DNA from 3 places in the Lysinibacillus sp. NPDC056959 genome. Region 2 is predicted to be linked to each of the others. Evidence: riboswitches for the same ligand, from Rfam matches in the RefSeq annotation. Region 2 holds a riboswitch; each other region holds the start of a gene.

Region 1 (3,131 bases), on a different contig from region 2:
GGTGTTTCGTATATTTACACAAATAATGAGCTACATGCTATCCCAGCAGATTCAACGTTTGGTATTCCTATGAGCTTACAATCTCTAGAGGAAAGCACGCTTGTATCAGAGAAAGGTAAAAAAGAAGCAATAAAGGATTTAACCATGCCAAATGAAGAGTTTACAAAGGAAAGTTCGATTGGGGAATTTTTAACGTACTATTTAGGTGAGGAGCTTGTTCAAAACCAAATAGCGCCCGTACTTGCAGGTGTATACTCGGGAGATTTAAATCAACTTTCAATTGCTTCCACTTTACCGTATTTAATCGATTACAAAAACGATTACGGTAGTATTATTAAAGGCTTTGATGCAAACAGGGAACAATTTTTGAAAGCTGCCAATAAAAAATTTATTTCATTTAAAAATGGTTTATCGTCATTAATTGATCGACTTGAAGAAACATTAACGGATGTAGAAATTATAAAAGGGATTGCCACTATAAGTGTTAAAAAGCAGGAGAATCAGTACTCCGTTACATTAGCAAACGGTAAAATAATTGAAGCAAATCATGTTGTCATGGCACTGCCAAATGAAGCGGTACAAAGCTTATTGCAGGATGAATCTTTGAACGGCTATTTTGAACAATTCAATACTGCATCCGCCATTACGATTTACTTAGGGTTTGATGTACCAGATAATAGATTACCCGCGGATGGAACAGGCTATATTGTGTCACATAATTCAGATGTTATTTGTAATGCAGCAACATGGACAAGTCGCAAGTGGAAACACACGTCAGCAGAAGGAAAATTACTTGTACGACTTTTTTATAAGAGCATTAACCCTGAGTATGAGAGATTGCGTTTGATGTCAGATGAAGAGTTAGCAGCGGTTGCTCTAGAGGATGTAAGAAAAAGCTTGGGGATTGGGGAAACACCAACAATTGTGGACGTGACAAAATGGATCGACCAAATGCCAAAGTATGATTTGGCACATCGTGAAGCGTTGCAAGGTCTCGTACAAGAGCTTGAGAAAAACTATCCGAATTTATCAATAGCGGGTTGCTCTTATTTCGGAGTGGGCATAGGTGCGTGTATTCAAAATGGTAAAAAAATTGGTGAGAAGCTTGCTGAAAAACTATCGTAATTGTTTGATTTAAATCAAAATATGGTATTTTTCGTGAGATTTTACCTCTGTTCTGTGAAATAGTCTTGACTCAATCGTTCGTAAACGATATGATTCTTTTAATTATTTAAAAAATTCATACAACATTCTTATCAAGAGAAGCTGAGGGACTGGCCCTATGAAGCTTCAGCAACCAACTTATTGTCAGGTGCTAAATCCAGAGGACCGTAGTGTCGAAGATGAGAAGGAAAAACAATGACGAAACGTTAAAGCCTTCTTTTTATGTAAAAGAAGGCTTTTTGCATTTTAATTTTTACAAATAAAGGAAGAGAGGCTAGTTTTATGGGATTGCTTGAAAGGTTAAAAACGCATGTTCTTACAGCAGATGGTGCAATTGGTACAGTTTTATATGGCTATGGCTTGGAGTATTGCCACGAGGAAATGAATATACAAAGACCTGAATTAATTGAAAAGATTCATAGAGAGTATATAGCGGCAGGTGCCGATATTATTCAAACGAACACTTACGGAGCTAATGCCATAAAATTAGCCCGCTATGGATTAGAATCTCGTGTGCAGCAGTTTAATGAAGCTGCTATAACGATTGCAAAACGAGCAGCGGCAGATGGTGGACAATTTGTCTTAGGTACTATTGGGGGAATCCGTGGTATTCGAAAAAGCGACGCAACGTTAAAGGAAATTTTAGCAACAGTTAATGAGCAGGCAACTGTTTTACTTGCAGGAAATCCAGATGGCCTTTTACTTGAGACATATTATGATTTTGAAGAGTTAACAGCGACTTTAGCAATGCTACGAGCTAAAACGAAATTACCGATTATTGCTCAAGTTTCTATGCACGAACCAGGAATTTTACAAAATGGAATGAGCTTAAATAACGCTTTACATGAACTTGAAGCGCTAGGTGCTGATCTCGTAGGTGTTAACTGTCGCTTAGGTCCTCACCATACAATACAAGCATTTGAAGGTGTGGAGCTTCCTAAGAAAGCATTTATGTCAGCGTATCCGAATGCTTCTCTTCTTGATGTAGAGGATGGCCGTGTCGTTTATGAGTCGGAGGCAGATTATTTTGGTCGAGCAGCTGTAGAGCTTCGTGATCAGGGGGTACGTTTAATTGGTGGTTGCTGTGGTACGACACCAAAGCATATTGCTGCAGCGAAAAAGTACTTAGAGGAGTTATCTCCAATCGAAGAAAAGTATGCAAAGCCAGAAAAAGTAGAGATTGTCCGTGAGGCTGAGCCAGCAAATTACGAACCATTACATGTAAAAGTAAAACGTGAACGCTCAGTTATAGTGGAATTAGATACACCAAGACATTTAGAAATTGAAGGCTTTATTGCGGGAGCAAGAAAAATATATGAGGCGGGCGCAGATGTAGTCATGATGGCAGATAATTCACTTGCTTCTCCAAGGATTAGTAATGTCGCAATGGGTGCCTTACTGAAAGAAACACACGGGGTACGACCGTTAACTCATATAACATGCCGAGATCGTAATTTAATTGGACTTCAATCACATTTAATGGGATTAAATGCACTAGGTATTCACGATATTTTAGCAGTGACTGGAGATCCGACGAAGGTGGGCGATTTCCCAGGGGCCACAAGCGTTTATGACGTATCTTCAATGGAGCTAATCCAATTAATAAAACAGTTAAATGAAGGTGTATCGTTCTCGGGGAAACCACTTCGTAAAAAGGCGAATTTCTCTGTAGCGGCTGCCTTTAATCCTAATGTACGTGTACTAGATCGCGCGGTATCTCGATTAGAGAAGAAAATTGAATATGGGGCAGATTATTTTATTTCGCAGCCTGTTTATACAAAGGGAAAAATCGTGGAAATATACGAGGCGACAAAGCATTTAGAAACACCAATTTATATTGGCATTATGCCAGTAACGAGCTATAAAAGTGCGGAGTTTTTACATCATGAAGTGCCAGGCATCAAACTATCCGATGATGTGTTAGCCCGTATGAAGGCATGTGGCGATGATAAAGAACGCGCAACACT
Region 2 (3,131 bases):
TAAAACAAGGAATTAAACAAGTCAACAATACTTATCAAATTACTAGGTATTATTTTTAAAGATTTTCAGTTACCTTTACCGAATGAGGCAAGCGGATGATGTAGCAACGTTTTACGCATTACCAAATGAGGCCTATCGAATGGGAAAATACGTAAACGCTACAACATTAGCCAATGTCTTTTAGTTATTAGGCTTCTACTTGTTGCTGTATAGCTGTTACTTGTTCAATAGCTTGTTCTAAATCTGCAATAATGTCCTCTACTGCCTCTAAACCGATGGATAAGCGAATGAGCGACTCGGTTACGCCAGTTTGGATTAGCTCCTCAGCTGATAGTTGCTGATGTGTAGTAGATGCTGGATGGATAATTAATGATTTCGCATCCCCTACATTTGCTACGTGCGAGAATAATTTCACACTATCGATTAATTTACGCCCTGCTTCACGCCCACCTTTAATACCAAATGTAAGCACTGATCCGAAGCCATTTCTCAAATACTTTCTAGCTAACTCATGAGTAGGGAAATCTTCTAAGCCATTGTAATTTACATATTCCACAGATGGGTGGTTTCGTAAATATTCAGCTACCGCTAATGCATTTTCATTGTGTTTAGGTATACGCAAATGAAGCGTTTCTAAACCTTGTAATAAATTAAATGCTGCATCTGCACTTAATGTTGGACCAAAGTCGCGTAGTAATTGCACGCGCAGTTTTGTGGCAAATGCAGCCGCTGCTGTGTCAATACCATAACGCAAACCGTGATAAGAAGCATCTGGCTCTGTAAAGCCTGGGAAGCGTCCACGAGTCCAATCAAACTTCCCTGCATCTACAACAACGCCACCTAAAGTTGTACCATGGCCGCCAATCCATTTTGTTGCGGAATGAACAACGATATCTGCACCGAAATCAATTGGTGTAGAGCCATATGGTGAAGCAAATGTGCTATCAATAATTAATGGTAAGCCGTTTTCATGTGCTACATTCGCTACTGCTTCGATGTCTAGCACTTTTAAACTTGGGTTACCGTAAATTTCAGCGAACACCGCTTTTGTTTTATCTGTAATAGCTGCTCGGAAATTTTCTGGATTTGTTTCGTCTACAAAAATTGTTTTAATACCGTAGTTTGGTAGTGTGTTGGCGAATAAATTATAAGTACCTCCGTACAAAGAGCTACCTGCAACAATTTCATCACCTGCCCCTGCTAGATTTAAAATTGAAAATGCAATAGCTGCTGCACCAGATGAAAGTGCTACCGCTGCTGTACCGCCTTCTAATAAAGCGACGCGTTTTTCAAAAACATCTACAGTTGGGTTTGTAATTCGTGTGTAAATATTGCCAGCTTCCTCTAAGGCAAAAAGACGTTGCGCATGAGCAGTGTCTTTAAAAACAAATGCCGTTGAGCGATATACGGGTACTGTACGAGATCCTGTTACCGGGTCTGGCTCTTGGCCACCGTGTAACAGCAATGTTTCTGGTTTAAAATTTGTCATTGTATACCTCCATATGGTTATTTTTTTACGATGGCACCGGAGATGAGGAGGATTTTTTAAGTAGAAAACAAAAACCCTCTTCAGCTAAGAAGAGGGTTGCGGTTGCAAGTTTTCCTCCCCTTATCTGCCAGATCCAAGTAAGAATCTGTAGGAATTAGCACCTTAGCAAGCTCGTCACTTACTGGTTGCCGGGCATCATAGGGCCTATCCCTCCGCCGCTCTTGATAAGAGTATGTGATTCAATTTCCATCGTTGTTACAAAGTATAAACATAGACATTTTCTCTGTCAACACTAAAATTTTATTTTTTCCGAAACTTCTGTCTGCTTCTTTACGTATTACGAACGCATACATTATTTTAACGTTAAATGATTTATTATCAAAACGTGGGGTTGATTTCCGTTCCGACTGGGCGCTTTCCTGGGGGCGTCCAGTCGGAGCGGAAATCAACTTATATACAATGGCACGTTTTAAAATGGCATCCCTAGCTTTTATTGATAAGCCTATTATTTAGAAAGGAGGACTTTTATGTTAAAAGCCATTATCATTTTTCTTCTTGTTGGTTATTTGATTGGCTGCATTCATGGCTCTAAAGTTGCTCAGTTTTTATCTGGGGTAGATTTAAAAAAGACTGGTTTTGGCAATGCAGGTGCCTCTAATGCCACGCTTTCCCTTGGATGGAAATATGGCATATTAGTCGGACTTATCGATATCGGTAAAGGTGTTGCAGCTATAATCGGTGCACATGTCTATCTTGCTGATATAACACAATTAACTGAAGTACAAGTTTGGCTCTTTATCTATATCGTAGCAGCCGGTGTCATTCTAGGTCATAATTTCCCATTTTATATGGGCTTCAATGGCGGCAAAGGAACTGCTTCAATTATCGGGATATTACTCGCGATTGATTGGAAAGTTGGCTTATTTGCACTCATTTTATTTGTTATTTTTTCTTTCGTGACGAGCTTTTTAATTGTCGGTGTACTTGAATTTTATCTCGTTTTTTGTACTGCCACATATTTATGGATTCCTGGGGTCGGCCCAACGTTTATAGCCTTATTTCTTTTTAGTATAGCCATCATTTTGCATATCGAAAATATTAAACGATTGATGCTAGGAACTGAGCCTAAAGTTACCTCTGCATTCAAGAAGAAAAACTAATATCTTTTGGATATTTTTGTCTTTTCTGTGGCCGCTTATTTTCTCGTAACTGCCCATTATCGCTATAACTAGAGCGCATTTGAACACACTAGCTTTTTTTACAATAAATAGACAATTTACTTTCTTAATAAAGCATTTTACTAGTCGATGTTATAGAAAATGCTAGAAAGGATGAGAAAGTATGTCTACTTCTGAACAAGCAAAACCGAAACGTAATTTAAAGCCACTCTGGATTGCATTAGCGTTCGCATCCCTAATCATCATAACTTTTTTACCGAACAATGGCGATTTACCTGTAGCTGGACAACGGGCTTTGGCTATTTTAGCTTTCGCGGTCATCCTATGGGTTACAGAAGCAGTATCCTATCCCGTTAGCTCTGCCATGATTATTGCTCTAGTTACAGTTTTACTAGGATTAGCTCCGTCAATGGAAGATCCAACGAGAGAGCTAGGAACATCAGATGCTTTAAAATTAGCATTAA
Region 3 (3,131 bases), on a different contig from region 2:
GCCGAGCAAAAATTTCGTAAACGGAATTAATAAAATAATCAAAACGATAAACGGAATCGAACGGAAAATATTAACGATTGAGCCTGTTAAAAAGTTCACCAGTTTATTGGCCCATATTTGGTTAGGACTTGATAAAAACAATAAGATCCCAATTACTAATCCAAGTATAAATGTGATCACCGTAGAGATTGTTGTCATGTACAACGTTTCATACGTAGCTTCCCACATTTTTTCCCAGTCAACATTCGGAAAGAGACTAGTTAGCATTGGCAATCACCTCCGTTTGTACTTCGACTGTATGCAAGTAGCTCAGTGCAGCTGCAACATTCGACTCTGTGCCTTCAATTTGTACGATAAGTGTACCGTACGCGCCATTTTTAGTTTGCGAAATATTACCATGTACTATACTTACTTCTACATCACACTGTTTCACAAGATGTGAGATGACAGGCTGTTCTGTTTTTTCTCCTACAAATATTAGCTTTACAAGTTGTCCATTAGGGTAGTTTGCTTTAATTTGTGCCACAGTTTCCTGTGTTTCCTTCGTATCTGTAATTTGAGAAACGAATTTTTTTGTAATGTCAGCTTGTGGCGCTTGGAATACTTGTAATACTTCACCACGTTCTACAATTTTTCCAGCTTCCATAACCGCTACACGGTGGCAAATTTTACGAATAACATGCATTTCATGTGTGATTAACACGATCGTTAAACCTAGTCGCTCATTAATATCGACAAGTAAATCTAGGATAGCATCTGTTGTCTCCGGATCGAGTGCGGATGTTGCCTCATCACATAACAATACTTCTGGATTATTAGCAAGTGCACGAGCGATGCCTACACGTTGCTTTTGTCCCCCTGATAGTTGTGATGGATACGCATTAGCACGTCCGTCTAAGCCAACTAGTGTGATCAATTCTTTCACACGTGCCTCACGTTTTGCCTTTGGAACACCTGCGATTTCTAGTGGAAAAGCAATGTTTTCCGCAACAGTTCGAGACCAAAGTAAATTGAAATGTTGGAAAATCATACTAACCTTTTGTCTAGCATTTCTAAGCTTTTGCCCCTTTATGGATGAAAATTCTTGATTGTTAACCGTTACCGTACCTGATGTAGGCTTTTCTAAACCGTTTAACAAGCGAATCATTGTACTTTTACCAGCGCCACTATAGCCGATAATGCCATAAATTTCACCTTTATCGATAGAAAGGTTGACGTCTTTAACTGCTGTTAATTCGCCATTCGAGGTTTTGTATTTCTTCGTAATATTTTGAAGCTGAATCATAGCGAATTCTCCTTTTTTTTATCAATTGTGCCTCGGCATAATTGCGTCCGGAATCGACTTTGTGCTTGCACAAAGAAATCCTTTTCGATTCCATGACATCCGCCGGAGGCTTTTACTTCTTTCAGCGGGTGTTTCGGTGAAAGAAGTAAAAAAAACCCTTCAACTATAGACAAGTAGAAGGGGTCACGTAACTTATACGTTGAACCGTTCTCTCATCTTTCAAAGATAAAATCTTTGGGTGATTTGGCACCTTTTCACTTTGTGATGGTTGCCGGGCTTCATAGGGCACTTCCCTCCGCCGCTCTTTATAAGAGTTCGATATATTTATATTTTTTAGTATATTCGTACTTTACCACGTGAGTAAAGTTCAGTCAATTTATTTTTTTAACAATTCGTATAAATACGGTACGGATTGAAAAGCATAAACCTTTTCCGTCACTTTTCCGCCTTCACATACAAGTAAACACGGTACACTTTCGATTTTATTATCATAAGCGATTTGTTCGATAAAATTAATATTCGCTTTACCAACCTGTAGCTGTGGTAGCAATTGCTCAACAACCGACATCATTTTCGATGCAACTACACACGTTCCACACATTGGTGTATATAAATAAAAAGCAGCCTTTTCACCCGACTGGATAGCCACGTTCCACTGCTCTTTTGACCATTCTTCCATTTTTTTCACGCAACCTTACAAAATATATTCATTATGGATTGAGAAATGCGCACGAATTAAGATTGCCGCTAACACCTTTCTCGGAGTTGTCTCTACTTCCTTATATGTTGGCATAGTACGTAAATGCTCAGCCTCTGGATAATGTCTGTCCATTAATGCTCGTAGCTTATCACCCGATGTATCTGCATCAAAAAATGTATAAAGCTCACAGCCTTCATATGGATCAAGTAACTCTTCTAATTGATGCACACCAATTGTACCATTCGTGCAAAGTATTTTAACATGTTCATTTAAAATAGGTTCAATTTGAAGCTTATCCGAACGGCCTTCGACAATTAAGCATTTCCCCTCGAACATAAAGCCACCCCCGTTTAGACATATCCCTTATCATTATTATATCAATAAATCTTGTCATTGATACTGTTAGACACCTATTGTTAAGGGAATATACTTGCATTCACACTCATCCACTATGATGGCAGAATGGATGAAGATAATAAAAAACGTCGGTAGTTTCCGACGTTTTTCTTTACAGGCTTGTCTTATTCTGCAATCATTTCATCGTATTGCTCAGCTGTCATAAGCTTTTCAACTTCTGATGCATCAGCAGGCTCTACAACGATCATCCATGCTTTTTCATATGGTGATTCATTAACGAATTCTGGGCTATCTTCTAAATCTGCATTTACTTCAACTACTGTACCTGAGATTGGTGCATATAATTCAGAAACTGTTTTTACAGATTCTACGCTACCAAATGGATCATCTGTTTTGATTTCGTCACCAACTTGTGGAAGTTCAACGAAAACGATATCTCCAAGTTCAGATTGTGCGAAATGAGAAATACCGATACGTACTTTTCCATCTTCTACTTTAACCCATTCGTGCTCTTCAGAGTAACGTAAGTCTTTAGGTGTGTTCATGCAAAAACCCCTCCATAAATATGTAATATATTCACTTTCAGTGTGCCATACTTCTTCCATAAAAACAAGATTAAAAGCGATTAAAAGCGGTTATTTCCAAGCTTGCTCAAAATCTGATTCTTTAAACCCTAACGTAACTTTTTTTCCATCAGTTACGATTGGACGTTTAATTAACATACCATCTGAAGCAAGCAGTTCAAGTTGCTCCTCTTCAGTCATTTCAGCAAGCTTATCTTTCAAGCCA

Evidence for each region. Region 2 has a riboswitch for S-adenosylmethionine ahead of ACFTQ7_RS21695 (O-acetylhomoserine aminocarboxypropyltransferase/cysteine synthase family protein). Riboswitches for the same ligand answer to the same signal wherever they lie in the genome.
Region 1: it holds a riboswitch for S-adenosylmethionine, as region 2 does, so the genes downstream of both, ACFTQ7_RS19200 (bifunctional homocysteine S-methyltransferase/methylenetetrahydrofolate reductase) here and ACFTQ7_RS21695 (O-acetylhomoserine aminocarboxypropyltransferase/cysteine synthase family protein) in region 2, are expected to answer to the same signal.
Region 3: it holds a riboswitch for S-adenosylmethionine, as region 2 does, so the genes downstream of both, ACFTQ7_RS17675 (methionine ABC transporter ATP-binding protein) here and ACFTQ7_RS21695 (O-acetylhomoserine aminocarboxypropyltransferase/cysteine synthase family protein) in region 2, are expected to answer to the same signal.

What each region holds. Positions count from the first base shown of each region.
Region 1 is NZ_JBHURE010000021.1:37,508-40,638, reverse strand. It holds gene ACFTQ7_RS19205 (protoporphyrinogen oxidase) at 1-1,125, shown strand, start outside; SAM riboswitch class I at 1,251-1,350, shown strand; gene ACFTQ7_RS19200 (bifunctional homocysteine S-methyltransferase/methylenetetrahydrofolate reductase) at 1,447-3,131, shown strand, end outside.
Region 2 is NZ_JBHURE010000028.1:40,755-43,885, forward strand. It holds gene ACFTQ7_RS21695 (O-acetylhomoserine aminocarboxypropyltransferase/cysteine synthase family protein) at 188-1,489, opposite strand; SAM riboswitch class I at 1,607-1,720, opposite strand; gene ACFTQ7_RS21700 (hypothetical protein) at 1,724-2,002, shown strand; gene ACFTQ7_RS21705 (glycerol-3-phosphate acyltransferase) at 2,017-2,649, shown strand; gene ACFTQ7_RS21710 (DASS family sodium-coupled anion symporter) at 2,831-3,131, shown strand, end outside.
Region 3 is NZ_JBHURE010000017.1:75,439-78,569, reverse strand. It holds gene ACFTQ7_RS17680 (methionine ABC transporter permease) at 1-267, opposite strand, end outside; gene ACFTQ7_RS17675 (methionine ABC transporter ATP-binding protein) at 257-1,285, opposite strand; SAM riboswitch class I at 1,495-1,599, opposite strand; gene ACFTQ7_RS17670 (thioredoxin family protein) at 1,662-1,964, opposite strand; gene ACFTQ7_RS17665 (toprim domain-containing protein) at 1,980-2,321, opposite strand; gene gcvH (glycine cleavage system protein GcvH) at 2,507-2,887, opposite strand; gene ACFTQ7_RS17655 (arsenate reductase family protein) at 2,978-3,131, opposite strand, start outside.